Martelella endophytica: one gene and its partners. The protein of the gene in region 3 interacts with the protein of the main gene of each other region in a pairwise test. Links are inferred from orthologs where the notes say so. Each region holds a gene or a part of one and is shown on either strand. Other genes may lie near its edges. The genes, in order: TM49_RS15000, groL and grpE.

The links.
Region 1: the proteins of grpE (region 3) and TM49_RS15000 interact in binary tests that used the Escherichia coli proteins (3 or more experiments, as listed by UniProt). The link is inferred for Martelella endophytica from one-to-one orthologs.
Region 2: the proteins of grpE (region 3) and groL interact in binary tests that used the Escherichia coli proteins (3 or more experiments, as listed by UniProt). The link is inferred for Martelella endophytica from one-to-one orthologs.

The regions. Positions count from the first base shown.
Region 1 is NZ_CP010803.1:3,276,430-3,286,460, forward strand. The notes cover bases 7,101-10,031. They hold TM49_RS15000 (Nramp family divalent metal transporter), read right to left. Parts: upstream 9,255-10,031; coding sequence 7,947-9,254; downstream 7,101-7,946. Other genes in these bases: TM49_RS14990 (RNA methyltransferase), read left to right, coding at 7,101-7,145; murI (glutamate racemase), read left to right, coding at 7,138-7,944; mntR (manganese-binding transcriptional regulator MntR), read left to right, coding at 9,441-9,872; TM49_RS15010 (YciI family protein), read left to right, coding at 9,902-10,031. Also shown: lpxB (lipid-A-disaccharide synthase), read left to right, coding at 1-752; gltA (citrate synthase), read right to left, coding at 826-2,112; TM49_RS14975 (ComEC/Rec2 family competence protein), read left to right, coding at 2,461-4,914; transcriptional repressor LexA, read right to left, coding at 4,868-5,578; TM49_RS14985 (DUF982 domain-containing protein), read right to left, coding at 5,759-6,076; more of TM49_RS14990, read left to right, coding at 6,363-7,100. UniProt on the Escherichia coli protein: H(+)-stimulated, divalent metal cation uptake system. Involved in manganese and iron uptake. Can also transport cadmium, cobalt, zinc and to a lesser extent nickel and copper. Involved in response to reactive oxygen.
Region 2 is NZ_CP010803.1:2,518,956-2,528,904, forward strand. What follows is about bases 7,101-9,949. They hold groL (chaperonin GroEL), read right to left. Parts: upstream 9,426-9,949; coding sequence 7,776-9,425; downstream 7,101-7,775. Other genes in these bases: TM49_RS11495 (FUSC family protein), read left to right, coding at 7,101-7,558; groES (co-chaperone GroES), read right to left, coding at 9,493-9,789. Outside these bases: hisS (histidine--tRNA ligase), read left to right, coding at 1-49; TM49_RS11460 (VOC family protein), read left to right, coding at 295-657; TM49_RS11465 (ATP phosphoribosyltransferase regulatory subunit), read left to right, coding at 728-1,855; hisG (ATP phosphoribosyltransferase), read left to right, coding at 1,852-2,541; TM49_RS11475 (glutathione S-transferase N-terminal domain-containing protein), read left to right, coding at 2,735-3,451; TM49_RS11480 (YciE/YciF ferroxidase family protein), read left to right, coding at 3,605-4,102; TM49_RS11485 (outer membrane protein), read right to left, coding at 4,174-4,872; TM49_RS11490 (MarR family winged helix-turn-helix transcriptional regulator), read left to right, coding at 5,160-5,600; more of TM49_RS11495, read left to right, coding at 5,597-7,100.
Region 3 is NZ_CP010803.1:4,236,824-4,246,882, forward strand. Bases 2,217-5,175 are described here. They hold grpE (nucleotide exchange factor GrpE), read right to left. Parts: upstream 4,023-5,175; coding sequence 3,411-4,022; downstream 2,217-3,410. Other genes in these bases: TM49_RS19620 (oxidoreductase), read right to left, coding at 2,217-2,297; TM49_RS19625 (AraC family transcriptional regulator), read left to right, coding at 2,417-3,295; hrcA (heat-inducible transcriptional repressor HrcA), read right to left, coding at 4,104-5,175. Outside these bases: hpf (ribosome hibernation-promoting factor, HPF/YfiA family), read left to right, coding at 323-892; PTS IIA-like nitrogen regulatory protein PtsN, read left to right, coding at 951-1,415; more of TM49_RS19620, read right to left, coding at 1,470-2,216; more of hrcA, read right to left, coding at 5,176-5,192; rph (ribonuclease PH), read left to right, coding at 5,349-6,071; TM49_RS19645 (VOC family protein), read left to right, coding at 6,077-6,490; rdgB (RdgB/HAM1 family non-canonical purine NTP pyrophosphatase), read left to right, coding at 6,548-7,192; radical SAM family heme chaperone HemW, read left to right, coding at 7,189-8,370; TM49_RS19660 (hypothetical protein), read left to right, coding at 8,476-8,820; tRNA 2-thiouridine(34) synthase MnmA, read right to left, coding at 8,827-10,014. UniProt on the Escherichia coli protein: Participates actively in the response to hyperosmotic and heat shock by preventing the aggregation of stress-denatured proteins, in association with DnaK and GrpE. It is the nucleotide exchange factor for DnaK and may function as a thermosensor.

The DNA of each region.
Region 1 (10,031 bases), 960 kb from region 3 along the record:
CAGCGGCGATGACGGCCTATGTCGACCATGTGCTGGCGGTGCTGCCTTTCGAGCCGGCGGCAATGGAGCGTCTCGGCGGTCCGCCGACCACGTTCGTCGGCCATCGCCTGACCGAGGTGCCGGGCGTTCAGGCCGCGCGCAACCATCGATCACTGCCAGAGCCCGGCGAGCGGGCGACCATCCTGCTGCTGCCGGGCTCGCGCGCCGGTGAAATCCGCTCTCTTGCGCCGGTTTTTCGCGAAGTCGCCGAAATTTTCGCCGCGCGCAATGCCGATGTGCGCTTCCTGATGCCGACGGTGCGTCATCGCGAGGCGGATATCCGGGCTGCGATCGCCGACTGGCCGGTGAAACCGGAGATCGTGCTTGGCGAAGAGGGCAAGTGGCGAGCCTTCGGCGAGGCCCATGCGGCGGTTGCCGCCTCCGGCACGGTGGTGCTCGAACTGGCACTCAGCGGCGTTCCTGCGGTTTCGGCCTACAAGGCCGATTTCATCGGGCGGTTCATGCTGAAGAAGATCACCATCTGGTCAGCCTCGCTGCCGAACATCATCGCCGATGCGCCGCTGGTGCCCGAATATTTCAATGACACGATGCGCGCCGGCGCGCTTGCCCGCTGGCTTGAGTTGCTGAGCGCCGACACGCTGCAGCGCCGCGCCATGGTCGAGGGCTTTGATCGCGTCTGGGATCTGATGCAGACCGACGTTCCGCCGGGGCGCAAGGCCGCTCAGGTGGTGCTCGATGTGCTTTCGCGCTGAACCACGACAAAGTCTGAATGCAAAAAGGGCCGGCGAATGACCGGCCCTTTCCTGTTCTGTGTGCAGTGATTGCTCAGCGTTCGGCAACCGGCACGAAGTCGCGATGGTCGGCGCCGGTGTAGAGCTGGCGCGGACGGCCGATGCGCTGTTCCGGATCCTCGATCATCTCGTTCCACTGGGCAATCCAGCCGACGGTGCGGGCGAGCGCGAAGAGAACAGTGAACATCGTCGTGGGGAAGCCCAGCGCCTTCAGGGTGATGCCCGAATAGAAGTCGATGTTCGGGTAGAGCTTCTTCTCGATGAAGTACTCGTCGGTGAGCGCGATCCTCTCGAGTTCCATGGCGACGTCGAGGAGCGGATCGTCCTTGATTCCGAGTTCGCCGAGAACCTCGTGGCAGGTCTTCTGCATGATCTTGGCACGCGGGTCGTAGTTCTTGTAGACGCGGTGGCCAAAGCCCATCAGGCGGAACGGATCGTCGCGGTCCTTGGCGCGGGCGATATATTCCGGAATGCGGTCAACCGAGCCGATTTCCTGCAGCATGTTGAGTGCGGCCTCGTTGGCGCCGCCATGGGCGGGGCCCCAGAGGCAGGCGATGCCGGCAGCAATGCAGGCGAAAGGATTGGCACCCGATGAGCCTGCGAGGCGAACGGTCGAGGTCGAGGCGTTCTGCTCGTGGTCGGCGTGCAGGATGAAGATGCGGTCCAGCGCGCGGGCCAGGATCGGATTGACCTTGTATTCCTCGCACGGCGTGGCGAAGCACATGTGCAGGAAGTTGGCCGCATAATCGAGATCGTTGCGCGGGTAAACGAAGGGCTCGCCGACATGATACTTGTAGGCCATGGCCGCGATCGTCGGGATCTTGGCGATCATGCGAACGCTGGCAATCTCGCGCTTGTAGGGATCGGAGATGTCGATCGAGTCGTGATAGAAGGCCGACATTGCACCGACTGCGCCACAGAGGATCGCCATCGGGTGGGCATCACGGCGGAAGCCGGTGAAGAGCCGCGTCAGCTGCTCGTGGATCATCGTGTGGCGGGTAACGCGGGTATCGAAATCCTTGAGTTGCGTCGCCGTCGGCAGTTCGCCGAACAGAAGCAGGTAGCAGGTTTCCAGGAAGCTTGCGTTTTCGGCAAGCTGGTCGATCGGATAGCCGCGATGCAGGAGGATGCCCTGGTCGCCGTCGATGAAAGTGATCTTCGACTTGCACGATGCCGTCGAGGTGAAGCCGGGGTCATAGGTGAACATGCCCGACTCTTTGTAAAGTGAGGCAATGTCGAGCACCTTGGGACCGAAGGTGCCTGCTTCGACTTTCAGCTCGAGTTCTTTGCCGTCGAGCGTGAGTTTGCCTTGTTCCGTCATGCTGTCCTCCAAATGTTCAGGCGCGAGACGCTTGATTGAGTATTCATGAATTTTAACAACTTGGTATAGGATCGACGCGCCGCTGCCAAGCCGCAGAATGGGCGTTGTTGCGATGCGGTCGAATGTTGATACCTGCGTTTAGCAAGTTTTTTGGCCGCGTGGAAAGGAAATTCTGCACCACTTTCAAGCGGCGGCGATTGCATTCCCTCTACAACCGTTCCACGATACTCAGGGTTGCATGGGGCGTGGCCGGTGAAAGTGGAGGATAATGCAGCAGGAACCGCCGGCAGGCGGCAGAGGGCGCGAAGCGGCAGCGCGTTGCGGCGCCTCCGGCTGCTCCGAAGCAGGTTGAAAACGCCGACGTCGGGAGACGATGCAGCCGCAGCGCCCGAGCGGTTCCTGGGCACTGCCCGCGGCAATCTGACGCGGCTCATGGAAGAGGAACTCGCCTTTGGCCGCGCCTTTCTGCTTGCGCCGGTCGCGATTGCAGCGGGGGCAATCTGGTGGTTCTCGCGAGCCGAGGCGCCCGCTTTCTGGGCATTGATGCTCTATGGCACGCTCTTCATCATTGCCGCAGTCTTGCTGCGACACGCGCGCGCGCTGATCCGTCTCACCACGGCTGCCTGCGCCCTGTTCTTCGCCGGCGCGCTCTTTGCCGCGCTGCAGACCGACCGGCTTTCGACGGTGATGCTGGATTCGCCGGTGGTAACCCACGTCACCGGCATTGTCGCCGAGCGCGAGAAGACGACCTCCGGCTGGCGCTACGTCGTCGATGTTTCAGCGACGGACGATCCCGTCATCCACCGCCCGCCGCAGCGGGTGGCGCTTGTGGCGCGTGGGAACAAGCCGCCGGTTGCGGTCGGCGGCGGCATTTCCGGCCTTGCCCGCCTGTCGCCACCATCCGCACCGGCGCTGCCCGGCCTCGTCGACTTCGGCTTCCTCTCCTATTTCGATGGCATCGGCGCGATCGGCTATTTCTATGGTCCGCCGGAGCCGGCGGCGATGGCCGCAAACGCGCCGAAGCCGGGGGCGGTCATGCTTGCGATCGCGGAATTGCGCGAGGCGATTGCTGCCCGGATCCGTGCTGTGCTGCCGGGCGAATCCGGTGCGTTTGCCAATGCCATCATCACCGGCGAACGGAGGGCAATGGGGGCCGAAACGCTCGACGCGCTGCGCAACGCCGGCCTTGCCCATGTCATCGCCATCTCCGGACTGCATATGGCGCTCGCCGCCGGCATCTTCTTCACAAGCCTTCGGTTGCTGCTGGCGCTTTCCGTGCACGGCGCCGAGGCGTTCGCGACCAAAAAGGTGGCGGCCATCGCCGCGCTGGCGGCGGCGTTCTTCTATCTTCTCGTGTCCGGCATGCAGGTCTCCGCCCAGCGCGCCTTCCTGATGCTCGCGATCATGCTGATTGCCGCGCTGTTTGACCGTCCGGCGATCAGCCTGCGCAATGTTGCGGTCTCGGCGCTCGTCATTCTGGCGCTGTCGCCCTCTGAGGCCTCGGGTCCCGGCATGCAGATGTCGTTTGCCGCCACGGCGGCGTTGATCGCGGGGTACAGCCTCTGGCAACGCTCGGGCTCCCGGCGTCATGCCGAGTCGCGGCGCAACGGCGTGATCCGCATCCTGTTCCTGTTTGCCGCCGGCATCGTGCTGACCGCGCTGATTGGGGGGCTTTCGACCGCGCCCTTCGCCATAGCGCATTTCCAGCGCGTTGCCGGTTATGGCCTGTTGGGCAATCTTCTGGCGATGCCGGTGATCACTTTTATCGTGATGCCGGCTGGGCTTGCCGCGATGCTGACGATGCCGCTTGGCCTGCACGGGCCGTTCCTTCATGTCATGGGGGCAGGGCTCGATTGGGTGATGGCCACCGCCCACTGGGTGAAACAGCTCGGCGGGGCATTTTCCACGGGCAAGGCGCCGGCGGGTTTCCTGCTTCTGTTCACCGCCGGTTTCGTGCCCTTCGTGCTCCTGCGCACGCGCCTGCGCTATGTCGGGGTCGTGCCGATGCTGCTGGCATTCGGGCTTTTCGCCCGGGCTGGCGATCACAGCGCGGTCCGCATCCTCGTCTCCGAAGATGGTGATCTCGTCGCCATCGTGAGGAACACCAGCGCTGCCGTCAGCGACAAACGGCCGCCCGCCTTCATCTACGAGCAATGGCAGACCGCGCTCGCGCTTGAAGAAACCGTTCCGCCAATCATGGTCGAACCCGGCGAGCCCTTCATTGACGCCACCGATCGCCGCGCACGTCTGGACGATAACGCTGCCTGGCGTCGCGGGCGCGCCGAACTTGCCGGCCTGGTCAGCGAGGCATTGCTGACGCCTGACCGGTTTTACTGCAAGAAAGATCTATGGTGTGTGGCTGCACCGGACGGCCTTGTCGTGGTCCAGGCGCTGCATCCAGCCCTCGTCGGCCTTGCCTGCGACGTCGGCGATATCGTGATCAGCCTCTATCGTACCGGCTACCAAACCTGCCGAAGCGGCCGTTTTCTGGTCACCCCGCAAATGCGACGCGAGGCCGGTGCCATCGTCTTCACGCTGGCACCGGCTTTCGGCTTATCGGAAAAGGCCGAGGTTCACGACGGGATCACCACGGTCAGGCCGCTATCGGGGGAGGGGGCGAGAAAACACGCATGCACCGTCGTCACCATAGCACCCTCGGTCACGACGCTTGCACGAGAATGGAGCCGCCACCGTCTCTACGACTGGCGAAGCGGCGACTTCAGGTCGCCGATCGCCTTGCCGGAAAGGCTGGTGATCAGTGGTAGCGACGAATCAGGCCGACCAGCTTGCCCTGAACCTTGACCTGATCGGCGGCGAAGATGCGGGTCTCGTAAGCCGGGTTTGCAGCCTCGAGCGCGATCGATGCGCCCTTGCGGCGGAAGCGCTTCAGCGTCGCCTCTTCGTCATTGACGAGTGCAACGACGATATCGCCTGGAGCCGCCGTGTTGATGTTGCGGATGATCACGGTGTCGCCGTCGAATATCCCGGCCTCGATCATCGAATCACCCTGGACTTCCAGCGCGTAATGCTCACCTGCGCCCAGCATGTCGGCCGGAACGGCCATGTTATGGGTGTTTTCCTGGATGGCCGAAATCGGCACACCGGCCGCGATCCGGCCCATCACCGGAACTTCGGTGGAGCCGCTGTCGCTGCTCACAGCCTTGGGCGCGGCGACCTCTGCCTTCTTGCCGAGACTGCCTTCGATGACACTGGGGGAGAAGCCGCGGCGCGGCGGCTGCTGGGCGACGAAACTGTCCGGCATGCGCAGGATTTCCAGCGCTCGGGCCCTGTTTGGCAGGCGGCGGATGAAGCCGCGTTCCTCAAGAGCCGTAATCAGCCGATGGATGCCGGATTTGGAAGCAAGATCAAGCGCCTCCTTCATCTCGTCGAAGGAAGGGGGAATTCCGGACTCCTTCATTCGCTCGTGAATGAAGAACAGGAGTTCCTGTTGTTTACGCGTCAGCATCCCGCACCCTTTCGCAACCCATAGTATAAGAAACAAATACAGAACGAACTATATATGTTCTTAACATGTTCCGCAAGAGTGCGCTGTGGCATCCGTGTTCGGGATAGTCATACAAAACCGACGCCGAAAGCATTGGCTTTCGGCGGCGCACATTCGGTGCAAATTTCCAGCGTTGTGAGCTCAGGCGCTGGCGGCTGAAGGGAGGCCGAGATTCAATTTTCTGGCCATCGTCTTGAGCGTCTGCTTCCGCGACGTCTGCAGCATGCCGGCTTCGAGAGCGGCCGCGACAAATGCATCGCGGGCCTGGCCCAGATGGCCGGGCTGCTCACCAGCGCGCACGCAAAGCTCAAGGGCGTTTTCGAAGTGCGGACCCTGTTTGACCGGCCATCTGCTCTTGAGAACATCCTCAGCATGGCTAGGGCCTTCGATCGTGAGGGTGTGGCCATCCTTGGCGCGAATGTGAACCGGGGACGTCCAAAAGGCGATGAGACGGGTCATGGTGGATATCCTTGTCTTGGTCGGGAAGGGCATCGATTTATGATAGGGGAACTGCCTGCGAGGCAGTTTTGTTCCCGCCGCCGAGTGCTTTATTGAGGGAGCCGGGTTCACGATCAGCACCAGCGGCTGGCGGCGCACTTCCGGGCGCGATTCGGCAGAAGTTCCATCGCGCCGGATTGATTTGGCGACGCCGACGCCCTAATCAGTCGGTCAGTCAGGTTCGTCGGCAAATGGTGCAGAAACCATCAGGTTGCGAGCCTCTTTTCCGGAGAATGAAGAAGAGACGATGGCAGGAACGAATTCGGAGCGCACCATGATTGCCGAAGGACCGGTGGTCATTCTGGTCAATCCGCAGCTTGGCGAGAACATCGGCATGGTGGCGCGCGCCATGGCCAATTTCGGACTGGCGGAGCTCCGCCTTGTCGACCCGCGCGATGGCTGGCCGAGCGAGACGGCGCGGGCCGCCGCCTCCAAGGCCGATCACGTGATTGACGGCGCCCGAGTGTTCGACCGGCTCGAAGATGCGATCGCCGACCTGAACTTCGTCTATGCGACGACGGCGCGAAGCCGTGACGGCTTCAAGCCTGTGCGTGGGCCGACCGTTGCCGCGCGCACACTGCGGCAGCGTTTCACCGCCGGCGAGCGGACGGGCATCCTGTTCGGGCGTGAGCGCTGGGGGCTCAGCAATGAGGAGGTGGCGCTTGCCGACGAGATCGTCACTTTCCCGGTCAATCCGGCCTTTGCATCGCTCAACATTGCCCAGGCCGTGCTGCTGATGTCCTATGAATGGATGAAATCCGGTATGGCGGACGAGGCGGAGACGCCGTTCCAGGCGGTCGAGCAGACGCCGGCCACCAAGGAGGACCTGTTCGGCTTCTTCGGCCACCTTGAGGATGCCTTGGATGCGCGCGGTTATTTCCGCCCTGCCGACAAGCGACCGCGCATGATCGAGAACCTCCGCTCAGTCTTCACGCGCCGAGCCATGAGCCTGCAGGAAATCCATGTTCTAAGGGGTGTTATCTCCTCGTTTGATCGCTACCGGCGCAAGGAGAACGACGACAATGACTGAGGCTGCCGGCCCGGTCCTGGTGTTCGATTCGGGCATTGGCGGGCTCACCGTGCTGCGCGAGGCGCGGATGCTGATGCCGGAGCGCCGCTTCGTCTACGTTGCCGACACCGCGGCCTTCCCCTATGGCGACTGGGACGAGGAGGCGCTGTTGGCGCACATCCTTGCGCTTTTCGAACGGCTGATCGAGGATATACGGCCCGTCTGCGTCATCATCGCCTGCAATACCGCGTTCACGCTTGCGGGCGCTGCATTGCGGGCGCGGTTCACCGAGATGGATTTCGTCGGGACGGTTCCCGCCATCAAGCCGGCCGCCGAACGCACCGTGTCCGGTCTGATCTCGGTTCTGGCTACGCCGGTCACCGTCAAGCGCGATTACACCCGGACGCTGATCGAAAGCTTCGCCAGCCATTGCCACGCCCGGCTTGTCGGCTCCCGCTATCTGGCCGCACTTGCCGAGGACTATATCTGCGGCATCGAGGTTTCAGACAAGGCATTGTGGGACGAGATTGCGCCGTGCTTCGTCGAGGAGGAGGGGCGGCGCACCGACATCGTCGTGCTCGCCTGCACTCACTATCCTTTCCTTGCCAACCGGTTTCGCAAGCTCGCGCCGTGGCCGGTGGACTGGATCAACCCGGCAGAGGCAATTGCCCTGCAGGCCCGGCGGGTGATCGGCCGGCATGGCGGCGCAGATGCCATCAGCGGCCCCAATCCGGATTTCGCCGTCTTCACGGGCAATGCCAGCCCGGCGATGAAACGGCTGATGCAGGGCTTCGGCCTTTCCGTCGCCCCGCCTGCCTAGCCTCAGTCGAGGCCGGGGATCGGCACGCCGAAGGTCTGGGCGAGCAGCACCAGGTTCAGCGAAAGAACGGCGGCTGCACCGATGATGGCGAGCGCACCAATGAGACGGCCATTGGCGAATTCGCCCATCACCTTGCGGCTGCGGGTAAAGATCACCAGCGAAATCATCGGCACGGGGAGCGCGATCGACAGGATGATCTGGCTCACCACCAGTGCCTCGGTGGCATTCACGCCAAGCGCCACGACGACGAAGGCCGGCACCATGGTGATCAGCCGCCGCAGCCAGATCGGAATGCGGAAGCCGATGAAGCCTTGCATGATCATCTGGCCGGCCATGGTGCCGACGACCGAACTGGAAATGCCCGAGGCAATCAGCGAAATCAGAAAGGCGGCCGCCGCCGCGCCGCCGAGCAGTGGTGTCAGCATGTGGTAGGCGGTTTCGATTTCGGCGACTTCGCTGTGGCCGTTATGGAAGGCGCTCGCCGCCATCATCACCATCGCCATGTTGACGACGCCCGCAACGGCCAGTGCCAGCACCACCTCGACGTTCGAGAAGCGCAGCACGCGCCGCTTTTCGCTGTCGTTCTTGACGGCCACACGATGCTGGGTGAGCCCCGAATGCAGATAGACGGCGTGCGGCATGACGGTGGCGCCGATAATGCCGACGGCGATTGCAAGCGCGGTCGCATCCGGAATGTCCGGCCGCACCAGGTGGAAGCCGGCCTCACCCCAGGCGATCGGGGCAATGAACAGCTCCACGACATAGCAAAGACTGATGACGCCGATGAGGCTGCCGATGATCAGCTCCATCGGGCGGAAGCCGCGACTTTCAAACAGCAGGATGCCATAAGTGACAACCGCCGTGACACCCATGCCCGCCATCAGCGGCATATCGAACAGCAGCGCGAGGCCGATGGCACCACCGAGGAATTCCGCGAGATCCGTGGCCATCGCCGCGATCTCGCTGACGATCCAGGCAATGATGACCACGGGCTTGGAAAATTCGTCGCGACAGACTTCTGCGAGATTGCGGCCGGTGACGATCCCGAGCTTGGCCGACAGTGCCTGGAACAGCATGGCGATCAGGTTCGCAAACAGCACCACCCAAAGCAGGGCATAGCCATAGCCGGCGCCGGCCTGGATATTGGTCGCGTAGTTGCCAGGATCGACATAGGCAATCGAGGCGATCACGGCAGGGCCGGCAAAGAGCAGCGCCGCGCGCGGCCTCACCTTGCCGGATGCGAGCGCCTGCTCGATGGCCGTGTTGGTCCTGTCCGTCAGTGACGGGCGCTTGGAGGGCAGATCTGACATGGGGCGGGGCACACCGGTATTGTAGAATTATTCGAAATATAGCCTAGGCTACATATTTGTCAAACGTCGTTATCGGCGTCTCTGTTCCAACGAAAAGTTTGCCTTGCGCGGACCCTCAGGATAGAACGATACGAAGAGAATTTAGCCACGGCTACAGATTCGCCCGGCTGGGAAAGAGGGCAGCGGATGACGGAAGATGACAGAACGGCGGACGCAGAGGCGGCCGACCGATTTTCGAAGGTTCGCTCGGAGCGGGCGAGCGCGCTTCTGGAGGATTATACTGAACTCATCGCCGATCTCATGGCCGAGCATGGCGAGGCCCGCATCGCGGATATCGCCCGCTCCATGGGCGTGGCCCATCCGACCGCAACCAAGGCGGTGGCGCGCCTGAAGCGGGAAGGGCTCGCGACCTCGAGGCCCTATCGCGGCGTGTTTCTGACACCCGCCGGCGAGGCCATGGCGGAGGAGGCGCGTCAACGCCACGGTATCGTCCGCGACCTGCTTCTGGCCGTCGGCGTTCCGGCTGAAGCGGCCGAACTTGATGCGGAGGGGATCGAACACCACGTCTCGCACGATACGCTGCAGGCTTTCGCGGCCTTTCTCGAACGCAAGAACTGAGTTCGCGCCTGCTTGCGGTTTGATGTCCGATGGTTCATCATCCGATCATGACCAAGTATCTGATTTCCTTTCCGGCCGAGGCCATGGTCCTCAGCGACGCCGATCTCGAGCGCGCCGTCGTCGATTCGCATGCTGTGATCGAGGAAGCCAAGGCCGCGG
Region 2 (9,949 bases), 1.7 Mb from region 3 along the record:
AAAGGTCCGCGCCATGCTGGAAGCGCAGGCCGAAGACCGGCGTCGGTAAGTCTGGCGACAGGGCCGCCCATGCCCCCAATCTCTCCCCTTGAGGGAGAGATGTCGCGAACGCGACAGAGAGGGGTGAACCTTCTCCGCCAACTCAGGACATGCGGTTTGCGCTGCACCCCTCTCTGCCCCTGTCGGGGCATCTCCCCCTCAAGGGGGGAGATTGTTTGGTGGAGCTGTTTGGTCCCTCGAAAAGCGGGTTGTCTGCCATCAGGCTATGCTTCATCCTCTTTTCCGGAGGCCATCATGCTCAAATCCATCCATCATATCCAGCTTGCCATGCCGAAAGGCGGCGAGGATGCGGCGCGGGCGTTTTATGCCGGGGTGCTCGGACTCGCCGAGGTGGAGAAGCCTGACAATCTGAAAGCGCGGGGCGGGTGCTGGTTCGAAGCCGGCGAGCTGCGCGTCCATTTCGGTGTCGAGCCGGATTTCAGGCCTGCCCGCAAGGCGCATCCGGCGTTTCTGGTGGACGATGTCGCGGCCGTTGCAGCGGCGGTGGAACAGGCCGGTTACGAGGTCAAGGCGGACGAGCCGCTTGATGGGTTTCTGCGCAGCTATATCCATGATCCCTTCGGCAACCGCATCGAACTGATGCAGGTTTTGGGCTGAAGCCTGCCGCAATCGTTGACTTTTGCCGCAAAGGATGGTCATCGGATGCGGCAAACAGTAGAGACCACCCATGCCGTCCACAAAAGAGCCGGATTGCGCCGGCGCCATCCTTGAGGCCTTTGCGGCACGCGATACGGTTCTGACCGATACGCCGGTGATCCAGCCTGCCGCACCGTTCCTCGATATGACCGGCGAGGCACTGCGCCGCCGCATTTTCATGACCGAGAGCGAGACCGGCGAGAGCCTGTGTCTGCGCCCGGAATTCACCATTCCCGTCTGTCGCCACCATATCGCCGAAAACGCCGGCACGCCGCAGCGCTATGCCTATTGCGGCATGGTGTTTCGCCAGGCGCGTGATGATGGCGCTGCGGAGTTCTTCCAGGCCGGCATCGAGGATCTGGGCGCGGTTGACTTCGCCGCCGCCGATGCCCGCGCGATTGCCGATGCCGCAAGCATACTCGTCGAATGCCTGCCGGATACCGAATTCGCCGTGACGCTCGGCGATCAGTCGATCTTCGAGGCCGTGGTCGGTGCGCTCGGCCTGCCGGGCGGCTGGCAGAAGCGGCTGATCCAGGCCTTCGGCAATCACGCGCGGCTTTCCGCGCTTATGGAGACGCTGGCCCGACCGCAGCCCGTCGCCGGGCTTGACCGCCGCGTTGCCGCCTATCTCGCCGATGGTGATGAGGCCGGTCTCGTCGGCCATATCGCCGCGACGATGGATGCCACCGGCTATTCCACCAATGCCAGCCGCAGCCCCGACGAAATCGCCCGCCGGCTGAAGGAGAAGCTCGCGCTCTCCGTCACCAGCCTCGATGCCGATGCGCTTTCCGCGCTGCGTGCCTTTCTGGCGCTGGAGGTGCCGCTGTCCGAAGCGCGCGACGCGCTGGGCGCCTTCGCCGAAAAATTCGAACTCGACATTGCCGGCGCGATCGCCGTGTTTGCCCGCCGCATTGAAGCGCTTGAGGCAACGGGCACGGATATCGCGGCCATCACCTATCGCGCCGCCTTCGGCCGTCCGCTTGACTATTACACCGGCCTCGTCTTCGAGATCGCCGAAAAGGGGCCGCGGGCCGCGCTTCTTGCCGGCGGCGGGCGTTACGACCGGCTGCTGACGCTGCTGGGCGCCGAAGGCCACATCCCCGCCGTCGGATTCTCGCTCTGGCTCGACCGGATCGAACGCGCCGGAGAAACCCCATGACTGTCACCATTGCTCTACCCTCCAAGGGCCGCATCAAGGAAGGTGCGGAGGCCGCGCTCGCCAGGGCCGGCCTGAAGGTCGTCACCAATGGTAACGACCGCTCCTATCGCGGCCATGTCGAAGGCCGCGAGGATATCGAGGTTGCCTTCCTTTCAGCGTCGGAGATTTCGCGCGAGGTCGGCCGCGGCGCCGTCGATTTCGGCGTCACCGGCGAGGACGTGGTGCGCGAGAACGTGGCCAATGCCGACGCCCGGGTCGAATTCATCAGCCGCCTCGGCTTCGGCCAGGCCGATGTCGTCGTTGCCGTGCCGGAGATCTGGCTCGATGTCGACACCATGGCCGATCTCAACGACGTCGCCTCAGAATTCCGCAGCCGTCATGGCCGCCGGCTGGCGATCGCGACCAAATTCTGGCGGCTGACGCAGCAGTTCTTCACCGCAAAGCACGGCATCCAGCTCTATCGCATCGTCGAAAGCCTGGGCGCCACAGAGGGCGCGCCGATGGCCGGGCAGGCCGATATCATCGTCGATATCACCTCCACCGGCTCGACGCTGAAGGCCAACCACCTGAAGATCCTTTCCGACGGTGTGATTCTCAAGTCGGAAGCCTGCTTCGTCCGGGCGCGCAAAGCCGAGCACGAGAGCGATCCGGTGACGGCGGAAATCATCGCGGCGATGCGCGGCTGAGACCCGGTAACAGATTCTTGTCTCGAAAACGCAGGTTTTCAGTGCAGAAAGGTGACGATTAAGCGGAATCGTCATCTTTTTTGTCGGCGAGACACTTTTTAGCCACAAAAAAGGCAAGTGTGATCTTGCGGAAAGCTCTTCCGCATCACATCTGGCCCCTATCTTTTCAACTCGCATTTCAGCAGGAGCGTCAATGTCCCGCCTGTCCGATTTTCCGATTACTCAGCGCTGGCCAGCGAAGAATCCCGACGTCATCCAGCTCTATTCACTGCCGACGCCGAACGGTGTGAAGGTTTCGATCGCCCTTGAAGAGCTCGGTCTACCCTATGAGGCTCACCTCGTAGCCTTTGCGCGTGACGAGCAGATGACGCCCGAGTTCCTGTCGCTCAATCCGAACAACAAGATCCCGGCGATCATCGATCCGGACGGCCCCGACAACGCTCCGATCGGGCTGTTTGAGAGTGGCGCCATCCTGCTCTATCTCGCCGAAAAGGCGGGTAAGCTCATCCCGAACGATCCGGTCGGCCGCTACGAGACCATCCAGTGGGTGATGTTCCAGATGGGCGGCATCGGGCCGATGTTCGGCCAGTTCGGGCATTTCTACAAGTTTGCGGCCGACAAGGTTGCCAACAATCCCTATCCGGTCGAGCGCTACACCAACGAAAGCCGTCGTCTCCTCGGTGTGCTCGAGGGACGGCTGCGCGACCGCAAGTTCATCATGGGCGACGAGCCGGGCGATTACAGCATCGCCGATATCGCGATCTTCCCCTGGGTGCGCGGCCTCAGCGTGCATTATGATGCGGCTGAAACCCTACGCCTCACCGATTTCCCGTGTGTTTCCGCCTGGGTCGAGCGCTGCTCGGATCGGCCTGCGAGCGTCAAGGGCTTCACGGTCCCGGCGACGGCATAGGACTTCGCAAAGATTCCAAGGAAGGCGCGGTTCAACAGACCGCGCCTTTTTCTTTTGCGTGCCCTGCTCTTCATGAGGGAACAGCCTCGTCCGTCCAAGCGTTTCTGGCTGGTCGTGGAGATTGCGACCCCTGCAAAACGAGGAGAGACCCCAATGGCCAAGCAGAAAACGCTGGACGACCTATTTCTGGATACACTGAAAGACATCTATTTCGCCGAACGCCAGATCTTGAAGGCGCTGCCGAAGATGGCGCGGGCGGCACAGTCGGAGGATCTCGCCGTCGCCTTCCGCAACCACAAGGAAGAGACGGAAGGGCAGATCGAGCGGCTGCAGGAAGTGTTCGAGCTTCTGGGCAAGTCCGCCCGCGGCAAGACGTGCGAGGCCATCCAGGGCATCATCGCGGAAGGCGAGGAGATCATCGAGGAGTTTGATGGCACGCCTGCACTCGATGCCGGGCTGATCTCTTCCGCCCAGGCCGTCGAGCACTACGAGATGGCCCGTTACGGAACGCTGCTTGCGTGGGCGAAGCTGATGAAGCGCGATGCCATCGCGAAGCTTCTGGAGGAGACCTACGAACAGGAATCGAACGCTGACCTCGAGCTTTCCAAGCTCGCCGAAAAGGCGATCAACCTGGAGGCGCAGGCTGCCTGAAAAGATATGCGGCGGACCGGTGGCAGGAAAGGCGGCTTCGGCCGCCTTTCTCATGTCGTTTTGCGATAAATCTAGAAGCGGAAGCCGATACCGGCCATCACATGGGCCTGGCTCAGTTTCGAATCCGGCAGGCCGGCAAGGCCGGTCGCCTCGCTGATGAGATCGGTGGTTCCGTAGTCGGCGTAGGTCGCCTGCAGGCGGGCGAAGACGTGCTCGTTGACCGCGTAGTCGATACCGGCGCCGATCGTCCAGCCATTCATCACCTCGTCATAGGATCGGCCGGTGAGCGAGAATGTGCCGTGAATATTGGTCGCGGCATAGCCTCCGGTCGCATAGACGAGCGCCTTCCTGAAGGCATAGCCGAGCCGTCCCCCGATGGTTGCCTGCCACTCGGTTTCAAACGTCACCGTCTGGCCGTTGAGGAAGGGATAGACGGAAACGACGGTGTAGTCGTGTTCGTTCCAGTCGTAGCCGTAGGAGCCCTCAAGGCCGACGACAAGATTGTTGTCGAACTGGTAGTCGTAGCCGCCGAAAATGGCCGCGCCACCACCGCTTGCGACTTCCCCCGAAGTCTTGTCGAAAAGCGTCTCCGGAATGTCGCCGGCCGTCCAGCCATAGCCGCCTTCGAAACCGATATAGGCCCCGGTCCACGTCAACGCTGGCTGCGGCAACGGCGGCGTCACAACAGGCGCCTGCGCGGTCAGATCGGCCGCGCAGGCTGCGGAGGCGAGCCCGGCTGCAATGCCGACCGCCGCAAAAACTGATTTCATCTCACATCCCCTGAATTGAGCTCACAAAAAGAGCAGGTCAATTCTGGTAAATCGACAAGAAAGCGTTCTCTGCTGCAGCCTTCCCCTTCCGCGCCAAGGGCGAAGTGGCAAAAATATCACCTTTATGCCGCCTTGACGCGTGTCAATTAGACGACGCAACCCACCGACGTGTTTGGTTGTCAGGTGGAGACTGGAGCTTTCGGGCGGTCGACGACCCATGACTAGCCGTAATTTAGATGTCATAAAAATAATTTGTATAAAATCTATTTTTATGAAATGAGAGCGACATGACAGATCCTGCTATTTCTTCTCGCTTTCAATTCGGCGCTCAGTTTGTACAGCTCGCACGGCACTGGCGACAGGCCATCAACGATGAGCTCGCTGCAATCGGCTTCTCCGATGCAACCTGGACTCCGCTCTTCTATCTCTGGCGTTTCGGCGACGATGTCAGCCAGAAGGAACTGGCAGGCCGGGCGGGGCTCGATACGTCGAGCATCGTCCGGCTGCTGGACCTGCTTGAAGCCGACGGTCAGATCGTGCGTGTGGCCGATACGCGTGACCGCCGTGCCAAACGCATCCGCCTGACGGACAAGGGACGGACCTCGGTGGAGACGATACGGCGTGTTCTGCACGCTGCGGAAGGGGAGCTTCTGAGCGACCTTTCGGAGGATGAGATCAGAGCCGTGCTCGCGGCCTTTGCGAAGATCGATGCGAAACTGAAGAAATGACGACAAAAACATTGAAACCGAGTGCCCGGTTCGCAAGCTGGGGCGAGCGTATCGGGCTGGACCGCGCGCGCTCCATCTTTGCGCTTCGCACTGCCATTGGTGCCTGTCTGGCGGTCCTCATTGCCTGGCTCATGGGCCTTGATCACCCGCAATGGGCCGGCATGACGGTCTGGGCTGCATCGCAGCCGACACGCGGCCAGCTGCTGGAAAAGGGGTTTTTCCGCATCGCGGGCACCATCGCCGGCGCTGTGGCCGGCATGGTGCTGATGATGACTTCAGGGGGCAACCCCTATGTGATTGCCGCCGGCCTTGCCGTTTGGGTTGGCCTTTGTGCCGCGATCGGAAACCTGCAGCGTGGCTATGTCTCCTACGGAACGATCGTCGCCGGCTATTCCGCCGCTATGGTGGTTCTGCTGGACAGTTCGCATCCCGATCATGTCGTCGGGCTTGGTCTCGACCGTATGGCGACGATCCTGACGGGCGTTATCGTGTCGATCGTCGTCAGCTGGCTTCTCGCATCGGCTGGCGACGAGAGCGAGGTGACCCAGGGCGTTCGGCTTCTGACGGGGCGAGTTCTTCAGGAGGTGGCCAACACGCTGCGCGGCGAGCGCTCCGCAAGCGGGCACTCCAGGGCGCGGCTTCTTTCTGAAATCGCCGAGCTTGATGACAAGCTTGATCCCCACGGCGCGGGCTCGCTCAAATCCAGACGCTTCGTCAAGTCGGCACGAGGGGTTCTCCTGGCCGAACTGGCGGCGATCCTGTGGCTCACCGACGGGCCGGTCCGCTCCTGGCCGCCGGAGGTTGCGGATGCGCTGGAAAAGGCTGCGCAGGCGGCGAATGCAAACGCGCCGCATCGGGAAATGCTGATGCATCTCGATCATGCCGTCGACGTCTGCTCGGCGTCAGCCGACCCCGGTATGCCGGCGCCGCTCGAGCATATTCTGGGCGACCTTCGGGCTGCATTGCGGCGCTATCTGCCGGGCCAGGACGAGGGCAGGGGCTTTGCCCGAACGGGCGTTCCGGTGATGCTTCATCATGATTTTGTCGGCGCGCGCCAGGCCGGAATCCGGGCCTTCACGGCGCTGCTTGCCATCGGAATTCTGTGGGCGGTTACCGGCATTTCCAGCGGCCCCTACATGCTGCTTGGTCTTTCGATCATGGTGTCGATGTTCTCGACTTTCGAGAACCCCGCAAGCTTCATGCCCTTCGTATTCGTCGGGCAGGCATCCGGCGCGGCGGTGGCGGTCATTTGCCGCTGGGTTTTCTGGCCGCATGCGACGAGCGAATTGCAACTGATCCTGATGCTGTTTCCGTTCATCCTTGTCGGTGCTTTCCTCATGGGGCACAGGCGCACAGTCAAGTTCGCCTTTGACTACAACATGGTCCTTCTGCTGCTGTCGTCACCCGCATTGCCTTTGACCGGTACGCTCGAAATGTCGGTTGTCGGGGCAATCTCTGTGGCGGCGGCGCCGGTTCTTGCGCTCCTCATGTACCGCCTGATCTATCCGACAGACGCGGCACGGCGAGCCGAGATGCTTGAAAGGGCCATTGTCGGAATGCTGCGGGAAATGGCGGCAAGTCCTGGCGCCGGTCAGAACGTCGAGGTCATCCGCGCGCGCCTCTACTATCGCATACTGAGGCTTGTTCGCTGGCATGAAAAGCGTGGCAATAGCATCGAACAGATCGCCCGTGTCGGGATTGCGGTCATAAACCTTGCCGACGTCATCCATGATCTGCAGGTCATGCGCGCCGGAGATCTTCCTTCGCGTCAGAGGCGGGCGGCAGAGGCCGTACTTCGTTCAGTCGCAACGATCGACGCACAGCCGCGCCGCGCCGCCGCTATTTTCGGTCTGGCGTCCTCCCGGCTCAGCGAAACCGCTGGCCGCAATGGCGGTAGACTGCTGTCGGTTGGCCAGGAAATCGCAGCCAACGCGGCCTTCTTTGCCCGCGCTGTCTGATCGTTGCAAAGCGAAGCAAAAAGGGGCGGTCCGAAGACCGCCCCTTTCGTAATTCCGGATGGACCGTGGGGTCACTCCGCAATCAGGCTTTCGCCTGATTACATCATGCCGCCGGTTCGGCGCGCTTGCGACGCCGAACCGGAAGGAATGGCGCGCTTGCCGCGCCAAACCATTGGACATGATGGGCGTGCTATTCTGTAATCAGGCTTTCGCCTGATTACATCATGCCGCCCATGCCGCCCATTCCACCCATGCCGCCCATGTCGGGCATGCCGCCAGCCGATTCCTTCTTAGGAGCTTCGGCAATCATGGCTTCGGTGGTGATCAGCAGCGAGGCAACCGAAGCTGCGTCCTGCAGAGCGGTGCGGACAACCTTGACCGGGTCGACGATGCCCATGGCGATCATGTCGCCATATTCACCGGTCTGAGCGTTCCAGCCGTAGTTGAAGTCGCTCTTTTCGAGGATCTTGCCAACAACGATCGAAGCTTCGTCGCCGGTGTTCGTGACGATCTGGCGGGCCGGAGCCTGCAGAGCGCGACGGACGATGGCGATGCCGGCATCCTGGTCGGCGTTTTCGCCCTTGACCGTAACACCAGCGGAGGCACGCAGAAGGGCAACACCGCCACCGGGGACGATACCTTCCTGAACGGCCGCGCGGGTCGCGTTCAGGGCGTCATCGACGCGGTCCTTCTTTTCCTTCACTTCGACTTCCGTGGAACCGCCAACGCGGATCACGGCAACGCCGCCGGCGAGCTTGGCAAGACGTTCCTGCAGCTTCTCGCGGTCGTAGTCGGAGGTGGTTTCTTCGATCTGAGCCTTGATCTGGGCAACACGTGCCTCGATGTCGGCCTTCTGGCCGGCGCCGTCGACGATCGTGGTGTTTTCCTTGGTGATCGAGACCTTCTTGGCCGTGCCGAGCATGTCGAGCGTGACATTTTCGAGCTTGATGCCGAGATCTTCGGAGATGACAGTGCCGCCCGTCAGGATGGCGATGTCTTCCAGCATGGCCTTGCGGCGATCGCCGAAGCCCGGAGCCTTGACGGCAGCAATCTTCAGGCCGCCACGCAGCTTGTTGACGACGAGCGTAGCAAGGGCTTCGCCTTCGACGTCTTCAGCAATGATGATGAGCGGCTTGTTGGACTGAACGACAGCTTCCAGAACCGGCAGCATGGCCTGAAGGTTGGAGAGCTTCTTTTCGTGCAGCAGGATGTAGGCGTCTTCCAGATCGGCAACCATCTTCTCGGAGTTGGTGACGAAATAGGGCGACAGGTAGCCGCGGTCGAACTGCATGCCTTCAACGACTTCCAGTTCGGTTTCAGCGGTCTTGGCTTCTTCAACCGTGATCACGCCTTCATTGCCGACCTTCTGCATGGCTTCGGCAATGTCTTCACCGATCTGCTTTTCGCCGTTGGCGGAGATGGTGCCAACCTGGGCAACTTCAGCAGAGGTGTTGATCTTCTTTGCCTTGGCAACGAGTTCCTTGGCAACTTCGGCGACAGCGAGGTCGATACCGCGCTTGACGTCCATCGGGTTCATGCCGGCAGCAACGGCCTTCGAACCTTCCTTGACGATGGCCTGAGCCAGAACCGTCGCGGTGGTGGTGCCGTCACCGGCCGTGTCGTTGGTCTTCGAAGCAACTTCGCGGACCATCTGGGCGCCCATGTTTTCGAACTTGTCTTCGAGTTCGATTTCCTTGGCGACCGAAACACCGTCCTTGGTGATGCGCGGAGCGCCGAAGGACTTTTCGATAACAACGTTACGACCCTTGGGGCCGAGGGTGACCTTCACGGCATTGGCGAGGATGTCGACGCCGTCGAGCATCTTTTCGCGCGCGGTGCGGCCGAATTTGACTTCTTTAGCAGCCATTTGAAAACTCCTGGTTTCTCAAACGTGGATGGGCATCAGCCCGGCTAAATGCTTCAGGAAGCGTCGATTAGGCGACGATACCCATGATGTCGGCTTCCTTCATGATCAGAAGGTCTTCGCCGTCGAGCTTGACTTCAGTGCCCGACCACTTGCCGAACAGGACGCGGTCGCCGACCTTGACGTCGAGCGCGACAACCTTGCCGCTTTCGTCACGGGCGCCGGAACCGACGGCGACGATTTCGCCTTCCTGCGGCTTTTCCTTGGCGGTGTCGGGGATGATGATACCACCCTTGGTCTTGGCTTCAGACTCGACGCGACGAACGACGACGCGGTCGTGCAGGGGGCGGAAAGAAATGCTTGCCATTGTCTATTCCCTCGATCAAATGACATGTCGCGGGCACCTGAGGCGCCAACGCGGATGAGTGTTAGCACTCTCCGTTGGCGAGTGCTAATGGCGGAGATTTAGGTGGGGGGCATGGCGCTGTCAAGGCGCAGCAGAGGCTATTTTATCTCAAAATTTTGCG
Region 3 (10,059 bases):
AATCGCGCCGCACCGCGCTGATGCCGGCCGCGGGCCCCGCCGCGTCATTGACTTGCCGGCCCATGAGGGCTAGAAGCCCGCCGCAACCGGGGCCTGGTGCGGGCCCCGACCCCATGCGCCGTTAAGGATGATGCGACTTCGGCTTTGGATTGCGACCCTGAATATGGAAACGGTGCTGGCAAACGGCCGAAAAATGCCCAAATAAAATATGATGGCCTCTGGTCATCAAGGGACAGCATCAGCCACGGCCGAAGGCCTTGGAGGAGTTCATGGGTTGGCATAAGCTGATGCTGGCAAACACCAGAAGAAGGGAAGATCATCCATGAGTGTGCGCGTCTCGGGAAAACAGATGGAAGTCGGCGAGAGCTTCCGCGAAAAAATCGAAGACCAGATCGAAGAGGCGGTTACCAAGTATTTTGATGGTGGCTATTCCAGCCAAGTGACGGTGGAGAAGGCCGGCAGCGGCTTCGAAGCCGATTGCAAGGTTCATCTCGACAGCGGCGCTGTGCTCCATGCCACCGGCAAGGCACATGACCCGCAGGCCGCTTTCGAAGCTGCTTTCGAGCGTATTGCCAAGCGCCTGCGTCGCTACAAGCGCAAGCTCAAGGATCACAATCACCACGACCATAACGATCTCGAAGTGGCCTATTCGGTGATGGACCTCCCGCCTGAGGGCGAAGATGAAATCCCCGAGGACTATGCGCCGGCGATCATCGCCGAGAGCAAGACCGAGGTTCGCACCATGGCCGTCGCGACTGCCGTCATGGCGCTCGACATGACCGACAAGCCGTTGATGCTGTTCCGCAATCCGGACAACAAGACGCTCAACATCGTCTACCGCCGCCCCGATGGCAATATCGGCTGGATTGACACGGCCGGCATTGGTGGCTGATCTCTAAAACCCGGCGGGTGCGCAAGCACCCGCCACAACTATGCCAGGACCTTCCGACATGGCTCTCGACGACCTGCTGAAACAGGAGGCGATCATTCCCGCCCTCAAGGCCAATTCCAAGAAGCAGCTGCTGCAGGAATTGTCTGCCCGGGCGGAGGCCATCACCGGTGTGCCCGAACGGGAAATCTTCGAGGTGGTGCTGCAGCGCGAACGTCTCGGCTCCACCGGTGTCGGCAATGGTATCGCCATTCCGCACGGCAAGCTGCCGAACCTCGATCACATCGTCGGCGTCTTCGCGCGCCTGTCGCATCCGGTCAATTTCGATGCGCTGGACGATCAGCCTGTCGATCTCGCCTTTCTGCTGCTTGCGCCTGAAGGCGCGGGCGCCGATCACCTCAAGGCACTGTCGCGCGTCGCGCGGCTTCTGCGCGACCCGGAACTGACCCGCAAGCTCCGCGCCTCCAATTCGGCAAGCGCCATCTACGCCTTCCTCAATTCGGACCCCGACACCTCGGCCGCCTGAGCGTCTTTGAGACCAAGGCGGGGCGATGCGCCGTCCCGGTTCTGGCTCTTATTCTCATCCATCCGTTGAACGGGTCAGCGTTTCCCAATCCGCAATTTCCTGCGTCATGTGTTCCAGCCGCTGGCGCACGAGCCCGAGCGCATCGCTGCCGAGCAATAGCTGCGGCGGCGGATTGTCGGAGGCCACAAGCGTCAGCACCGCCTCCGCCAGCTTGTCCGGATCGCCAAGCTGCTGACCGCTCTTTTCCTGGCGGGCCGTGCGGATCGGATCGAAAAGCGCATCATAGTCCGCAATCGACCGTTCGGTGCGGACCATCGAGCGACCCGCCCAGTCGGTCCGGAACGAACCCGGGCACAGCGCCGTCACGTGCACGCCGAAGGGCGCCATTTCAGCCCGCATGACCTCGGAAATACCCTGCAGGGCAAACTTGCTTTCACAGTAATAGGCGATCCCCGGCAGGGTGATCAGCCCGCCCATAGACGTCACGTTGACGATGAAGCCCGCGCGACGTTCGCGAAAGCGCGGCAGGAAGGCCTTGGCAACGGCGACGGCACCAAACACGTTGACGTCGAACTGACGACGCATCTCATCAAGGGAGGACTCCTCGAGAACTCCTTCATGACCGTAACCGGCATTGTTGATCAGCACGTCGACCGGCCCGTGCTCCGCTTCCGCCGTGGCGACGACATCCGGTATCCGGTCGAATTCCGTCACATCGCAGGAAACCACGCGAACCTCGGGCAGCCGTTCCAGAAGCGCGGTTCGGGCGGTTTCTGAGCGCACGGTCCCGATAACCCTGTGCCCCGCCTTGAGTGCGGCGGCGGCGATGGCAAAACCGAAACCGGAGTTCGCACCGGTGATGAAGAAGGTTTTGATTGACATGGAAGCCTCCTGAACTAAGTGAACGATGAATTGACAAATAATTCCGGATCACCCACCCAGACAGAGCAGATACTGTGAATACCTTGCACGATCCTATAAACGAGACCTTTCAAACCGCAATGACGGCGCTTGCCCTGCGGCTCGCACCGCGTCCCGGCTACAATCGCACGGCGCTCCCGTCCGTTCGCATTCTGAGGTCGAATACGGTTCTCGAGGATGTGCCCGTTCTCTACCGTCCCGGCGCGGTTTTCGTGCTTCAGGGCTCCAAGCAGGGCTTCCTCGACGGCAACATCTACCGTTACGATGCGGACCACTACCTCACCGTCTCCGTTCCGGTTCCCTTCCGGATGGCGTCGCAAGCGTCGCCGGAGACGCCCCTGCTGGCCGTCTATGTCGATTTCGATCTGCAGCTTGCGGCCGAAATTGCCGTCACCCTGGAGGCCGCGCAGCTGGATATCGCGACCGCGCCGGCGAAAAGTCTCGTTTCGAGCCCTATGGAACCTGCGATCGCCGACGTGATCCGGCGTCTCCTTGAGGCGCTGTCCGATCCGGCGGAGATTAGCGTTCTGGGATCGGCGCTGCTGCGTGAGCTGCATTACCGGGTCTTGATCGGCCCGCAGGGCGGAGCACTGGTCGCCGCCCTGAAGCAGCGCGGCGCTTCCGGCAAGATCATCCAGAGCCTTGCCGCCATTCGCGCGGGCTTCGCCGACGGGATTTCCGTGCCCGACCTTGCCGCAGCAGCTGGCATGAGCGTTCCGTCCTATCATGCGCATTTCAAGGCCCTGACCGGCAGCACGCCAATCCAGTACGTCAAGTCGATCAGGCTGCACGAGGCGCGACTGATGCTGGCTCGCCAGAAGGGGCCGATCGCGACGGTGGCGGCCGAGGTCGGCTATGCCAGCCCAGCCCAGTTCAGCCGGGAATTCAGACGACACTTCGGCCGCAGCGCCACCGAGGAAGCGCGCTGGATGCGGGAACATCTGGGTGAATTCATCTGAGCAAGGCCATAGCAAAAAGCCCCCGCGGTCTCCCGCGAGGGCTTGTCAATAGATTGCCGCGCCAACCGGCTCGGGTTACGGCGTCTCGACGCCGTGCTGCCCGTTCAAGACCTGATTACTCAGGCTTTTCAGCGGTTGCCGCAGGCTGCTCGGCCTTGGGGCCGCCCTTGGATACACCGACCATGGCCGGACGCAGCACGCGCTCGCCGATGGAATAGCCGGCCTGGACCACCTGAACCACGGTGTTGGCGGGAATTTCGGGGTTCGGAACCTCGAACATCGCCTGATGGAAGTTCGGGTCGAACTTCTCGCCCTCGGCCTTGATCTCCTTGACGCCGTGGCGCTCCAGCGCGGCGATCATCGAACGCTCGGTCATCTCGACGCCTTCGACAAAGCCGGCGATCTCACCGGTGCGCTTGTCTTCCGGAATGGCATCAAGCGCGCGGCGCAGATTGTCCGCAACGTTCAGCATGTCACGGGCGAAGGCGGTCACGGCATAGGCCTTGGCGTCCTTCACGTCGCGGGCCGTACGGCGGCGCAGGTTTTCCATCTCGGCGGCGAGCCGCAGAAGCTGGTCGCGCTGCTTTTCGTTTTCCTCGCGCAGGATGTCGAGCGGGTCGAGTTCGGGCGCCTCTTCGGCCTGAGCCTCGGCGGCAGCCGTTTCAAGATCGATAACGGTTTCCTTGTTTTCTTCTTCGTGGCCGTTCTTCTTCGTCTCGTCGGTCATGACGTCTCCGCAGATTGTCCTGAATTGATAGTTGGCCCCGATATCGAGGTTCTCAGCCTAAAAATCAAGGCCCTGCCCACCTCAGCGCGAACGGGAAAGCCTGGAAAGAAGGTGGGCGGTGTAATCCACCATCGGCACGACCCGCGCATAGTTGAGCCGGGTCGGCCCGATGACACCGACAGCACCCACGACCTGATTGTCACTGTCGCGATAAGGCGCCACCACCAGCGAGGAGCCGGAGAGCGAGAAAAGCTTGTTTTCCGAGCCGATGAAAATCCTGACACCTGGCCCGGTTTCGGCGAGATTGATCAGTTCGATCAGGCTGTCCTTGCGCTCCAGATCGTCGAACAGCATGCGCAGCCGGTCTATGTCGCCGGCATCGGCGAGACCTTCCAGCAGATTGGCACGACCGCGCACGATCAGTCGTCCCGGCTTGCCCTCTTCCGTGCCGCCGGACCAGACCGCCAGCCCGCGACCGACCAGATCCTGCGAGAGCTGATCGAGCTCCCGCCTGACCTCGTCCTTCAGCTGCGTCAGCACACTTCTGAGCTCGGGCAGCGTCTGGCCGTTCAGGTGGGCATTGAGAAAATTGGCGGCGGCGGTGAGCTGCGACGACGTGGTGCCCGCCGGAAGTTCGATGATCCGATTTTCGACCTGGTTGTGCTCGCCGACAAGCACGGCCAGCGCCTTGGTGGGCTCCAGCCGGATGAACTCGACATGCTTCAGAACGGTATCGCTCTTGGAGGTCATCACCAGACCGGCACCGCGCGTGAGGCCGGAGAGCATCTGGCTCGCCTCGTCGAGCAGCGTATCGACCGGCCGGCCGCGCTCGCCGCTCAACATGTGACGCTCGATTTCGGCGCGTTCGTTTTCGGCAAGGTCGCCCACCTGCATGTAGGCATCGACGAAGAAGCGCAATCCGCTTTCGGTCGGAAGACGGCCGGCGCTGACATGCGGGGCGTAGATGAGGCCGAGCTCCTCAAGGTCGCTCATGACATTGCGCACCGAGGCCGGCGACAGCGACATCGGCAGCAGGCGCGACAGATTGCGCGAGCCAAGCGGCTCACCGTTTTCCATATATGTCTCGACGATCTTGCGAAACACCTCCCGCGAGCGGTCGTCGAGCGAAAAATCGGTTCTGTCTTCCCTGGGTCGCTGGTCTGCGGTCATGCCTTTGCCGTGGAATGATGTGTTCGTTGTTTTATATAGGGACCGCGCCCGGATGCGCAATTCGCTTTGACGCGTCTGGCGAATTCGTTTTCCTTTGCAAAACCGGCGCCGCCCCCTTAGAACCGCGAACACGGAAAAACGGGAAGGAACCACATAATGCGGCCATCAGGCAGACAACTCAACCAGATGCGCAACGTCTCATTCGAGCGCGGCTATTCCAAACATGCCGAGGGCTCCTGTCTCGTAAAATTCGGCGATACCCACGTCTTGTGCACCGCAACGCTTGAAGAGCGCGTGCCGCCGTGGCTGCGCAATGCCGGCAAGGGCTGGGTGACGGCCGAATACGGCATGCTGCCGCGCGCCACCGGCGAGCGCATGCGCCGTGAGGCCTCCGCCGGCAAGCAGGGCGGTCGCACGCTGGAAATCCAGCGCCTGATCGGCCGGTCGCTGCGCGCCGTTGTCGATCTCGAAGCGCTCGGCGAACGTCAGATCAGCATTGACTGCGATGTCATCCAGGCCGATGGCGGCACCCGCACCGCTTCGATCACCGGCGCCTGGATCGCTCTTTACGACTGCCTGAAGTGGATGGAAGCCCGTTCCATGGTCAAGACCGACAAGGTCCTGAAAGACCATGTTGCCGCGATCTCCTGCGGCATCTTCGCCGATCAGCCCGTCATCGACCTCGACTATCTGGAAGATTCGTCCGCCGAGACCGATGCCAACTTCGTCATGACCGGCACCGGCGGCATCGTGGAGATCCAGGGCACGGCCGAAGGCAAGCCGTTCAGCCAGGACGAGTTCCTGACGCTGATGGATCTTGCCCGCAACGGCATCGCCGAGCTCGTCGCAATGCAGAAGACCACTGTCGGAGCCGCCTGAGCGCGATGACCAGCCCCGTCGCCGCCATTCTGGAAACCGCGCTCTACGTCGATGATCTCGACGCGGCGGAAGCCTTCTATGGCGGCGTTCTCGGGCTCGAAAAAATCACCCGCGTCGCAAACCGGCATGTCTTCTTCCGTTGCGGCGCCGGCGTGTTGCTGATCTTCAATCCGGACGAGACGGAAAAGCCGGCTGCTGCCGATGCCCTCCCCGTGCCCGCTCATGGCGCGCGCGGTGCGGGTCATGTCTGCTTCCGGCTGGAGAGCGACGACTTCGACGTCATGACAGATCGTCTTGCCGCCCGTGAGATCGCCATCGAAAGCGATTTCCGCTGGCCGAACGGCGCCCGCTCCATCTACTTCCGCGACCCCGCCGGCAACAGCCTCGAATGTGCCGAGGCGAAGCTTTGGGGGCTTTGATGCCAATGCCAGATCTTCTTCGCCGCACTGAAATCACATCGTTTATCAGGACCTGACATGCGCAAACTCGACACCAAGACCATCGTCGTCGCCAGCCACAATGCCGGCAAGATTGCCGAGATTGCCGACCTGATCGGCCCGCTCGGTTTCTCGGCGAAATCGGCGGCCGAACTCAATTTCGATGTTCCGGACGAGACCGGCACAACCTTCGAGGAAAACGCCGCAATCAAGGCGCTGGCTTCGGCGCAGAAGTCCGGCATGCCGGCGCTGGCCGATGATTCGGGCATCGCCGTCGATGCGCTTGATGGTGCGCCGGGCGTCTACACCGCCGACTGGGCGGAAAAGCCCGAAGGCGGTCGCGATTTCGCCATGGCTATGGAAAAGGTCGAGAAGCGCCTCGTCGAAAAAGGCGCGACGACGCCCGATCAGCGCGGTGCCCGCTTCGTCTGCGTGCTCTGCCTCGCCTGGCCGGACGGTCACACCGAAACCTTCCGCGGCGAAGTCGAGGGCGCGCTGGTCTGGCCGCCGCGCGGCGACAAGGGACATGGCTATGACCCGGTGTTCATGCCGGCCGGACATGACAAGACCTTCGGCGAAATGGAAACCGACGAAAAGACCCATGGCGGTCCTCAGGACGGTGGTGCCCTGTCGCATCGCGCCCGTGCCTTCCGCCTGTTCGTCGAAACGGGACTTTCACACTGAGCGCGCTCGACACCATTTCGGTAAACCGGGATGACGGCACGCCCGGTTTCGGCATCTATCTGCACTGGCCGTTCTGCGCGGCCAAGTGTCCCTACTGCGACTTCAACAGCCATGTCCGCCATCAGCCGGTGGATCAGGAGCGCTTCATGCGCGCCTTTATGCGTGAGATCGCGCACATGCGCGGGCTCTCCGGTCCACGCACGGTGACCAGCATCTTCATCGGCGGCGGTACGCCATCGCTGATGAAGCCGGAAACCCTCGGCGGCATTCTCGATGCCGTGGCGGATGCCTGGCATGTGCCGGCTGGTATCGAGGTCACGCTGGAGGCAAACCCCTCGAGCGTCGAGGCGGAGCGTTTTCGCGGCTATCGTGCCGCTGGCGTCAACCGCGTTTCCATGGGCGTGCAGGCACTGAACGACCGGGAACTGAAATTCTTGGGCCGCCTGCACAATGTCGAACAGGCGCTCGGCGCCATCCGCCTTGCCCGCGAGATCTTCCCGCGCATGTCGTTCGACCTCATCTATGCGCGGCCGGGCCAGACCAACGCGGCCTGGGAGGCGGAGCTGAACCAGGCAATCGACCTTGCCGCCGATCATCTGTCGCTCTACCAACTCACCATCGAGGAAGGCACGCCGTTCTATGCTTTGCATAAGGCCGGCAAGCTCACCGTGCCTGACGAGGACCGCGCTGCCGACCTCTACGAGATCACGCAGGCTGTGACCGCGGCACGCGGTCTGCCGACCTATGAAGTCTCCAATCACGCCCGGCCAGGCGCGGAAAGCCGCCATAACCTCACCTACTGGCGCTACGGCGACTATGCCGGCATCGGCCCCGGTGCCCACGGCCGCCTTACGACCGGTGACGGCAAGATCGCGACCGCGACCGAGCGACACCCGGAAACCTGGCTCGCCAAGGTCGAGGAAGGTGGCCACGGAATGGTGGCCGACACGCCGCTTTCGACAGAGGAACAGGCCGACGAACTGCTGCTGATGGGCCTCAGGCTCCGCGAGGGTGTCGACATCGCCCGCTGGTCCGAGCTTTCCGGGCGCATGCCAGATGCCGAAAGCGAGGCCTTCCTGCTCGATCTCGGCCTCATCGAGCGGATTGGCAATTCACGCCTGCGCGCCACGCCGCAGGGCATGCTGCTACTGAACCGGATCGTTACGGAACTCTCCTGACGCACCTCGCGCAAGGTGGTATATTCGCCACCGGAACATGGAAGTGGTGCGCCGCGTTTTTTTTTGACAGCGGGGAGCAGGACGCTCCCCGAAGAGAGGTCCAAAATGGCATCCCCTTATACCCACCGCATCATCCGCGATCGCGTCAGCGCCGCTGTCAGCATCATCTTCGGCGTCTATATGGGCTACCTCGCCCACGGCGACGGCGTCGCGCTCGGACCATCGATCTTCTTCGGCCTGATCGCCTTCGTCATTCTGGCCGTGGTGCTGATGGTGCTGCGCAGCTTCGTCTACGCCGTGCTGATTGCGGCACTCCTGGTGTGGCTCGCCGCGCGCATGGGCTTCGGCTGGGCGGATCAGCTGATTGCCTATATCGAGCAGCTCTGCCGGCTCGGCTACTCCGAGTCCCTCAAGCTGTTCATGTCCACCGACAGGAACCTCACAACCTGACGTGCCTCAGGCAGCAGCAAGCAGGCTCTTCAACGCGGTTTCCGCTTCTGCCGAGCGTTCCGAGCGGTTGATGAAGCCGCCGCCGAAGACGCGGGCATCGTTGCCGGGCGCATCGTACAGCACGCAGGCCTGGCCGCTGGCAATGCCCGCCTCGCCTTCGGCAAGATCGACATAGGCGCCATCGGGGCCGGCATAAAGCACCGCCGGCAGCGGCGGACGCGTGGAGCGAACCTTGGCGAAACAGGCAAAGCCTTCCGCCGCGGTTTCCGCCAGCGTCAGGTCACCAAGCCAGTTGACGTCGCGCAGGTAGATGCGACGCGTCTCCAGCGCCTCGCGCGGGCCAACGACCACGCGGCGCGAGCGCGCATCGAGATAGACCACATAGAGCGGCTCGCCGGTCGCAACGCCAAGGCCCTTGCGCTGGCCGATGGTGTAGCGAACGATCCCCTCGTGGCGGCCGAGAACCCGACCGTCGAGATGGACGATATCGCCGGAAAGATCGGCATTCGGCTTCAGCTTGGCGATAACGTCGGAATACTTGCCCTGCGGCACGAAACAGATGTCCTGGCTGTCCGGCTTGTCGGCAACGATCAGGCCCATCTCCTCGGCGAGCTTGCGGGTCTCCGCCTTCGGCAGGCCGCCAAGCGGGAAACGCAGGAAGTCTATCTGTTCCTGCGTCGTCGCGAACAGGAAATAGCTCTGGTCGCGATCGGCATCGACAGGGCGGTAAAGCGCCCGGCGCATCGGCTGATTGGCAGTCGGATTGGCCTTGGAGCGGATGTAGTGCCCGGTCGCCAGCGCATCGGCACCGAGTTCGCGGGCCGTGGTCAAGAGATCGGCGAACTTGACCGTCTGGTTGCAGGCAACGCAAGGGATCGGCGTTTCACCGGCGATATAGCTTTCGGCAAACGGATTGATCACGGTTTCGCGGAACCGCGCCTCGTAATCCAGCACATAATGCGGAATGCCGAGACGTTCCGAAACCCGGCGCGCGTCATCGATATCCTGTCCGGCGCAGCAGGAGCCGGCGCGGTGCACGGCAGCGCCATGGTCATAAAGCTGGAGGGTGATGCCGAGGACGTCATAGCCCTCGCGCTTCAAAAGCCCGGCAACCACCGAACTGTCGACGCCGCCGGACATCGCGACAACAACGCGCGTGTCCTCCAGCTTCTTGTCAAAACCGAGTGTATTCATCTGATCCGCCAGTCCAGTTCAAGGTTGGATGTAGATCTTGTTTTC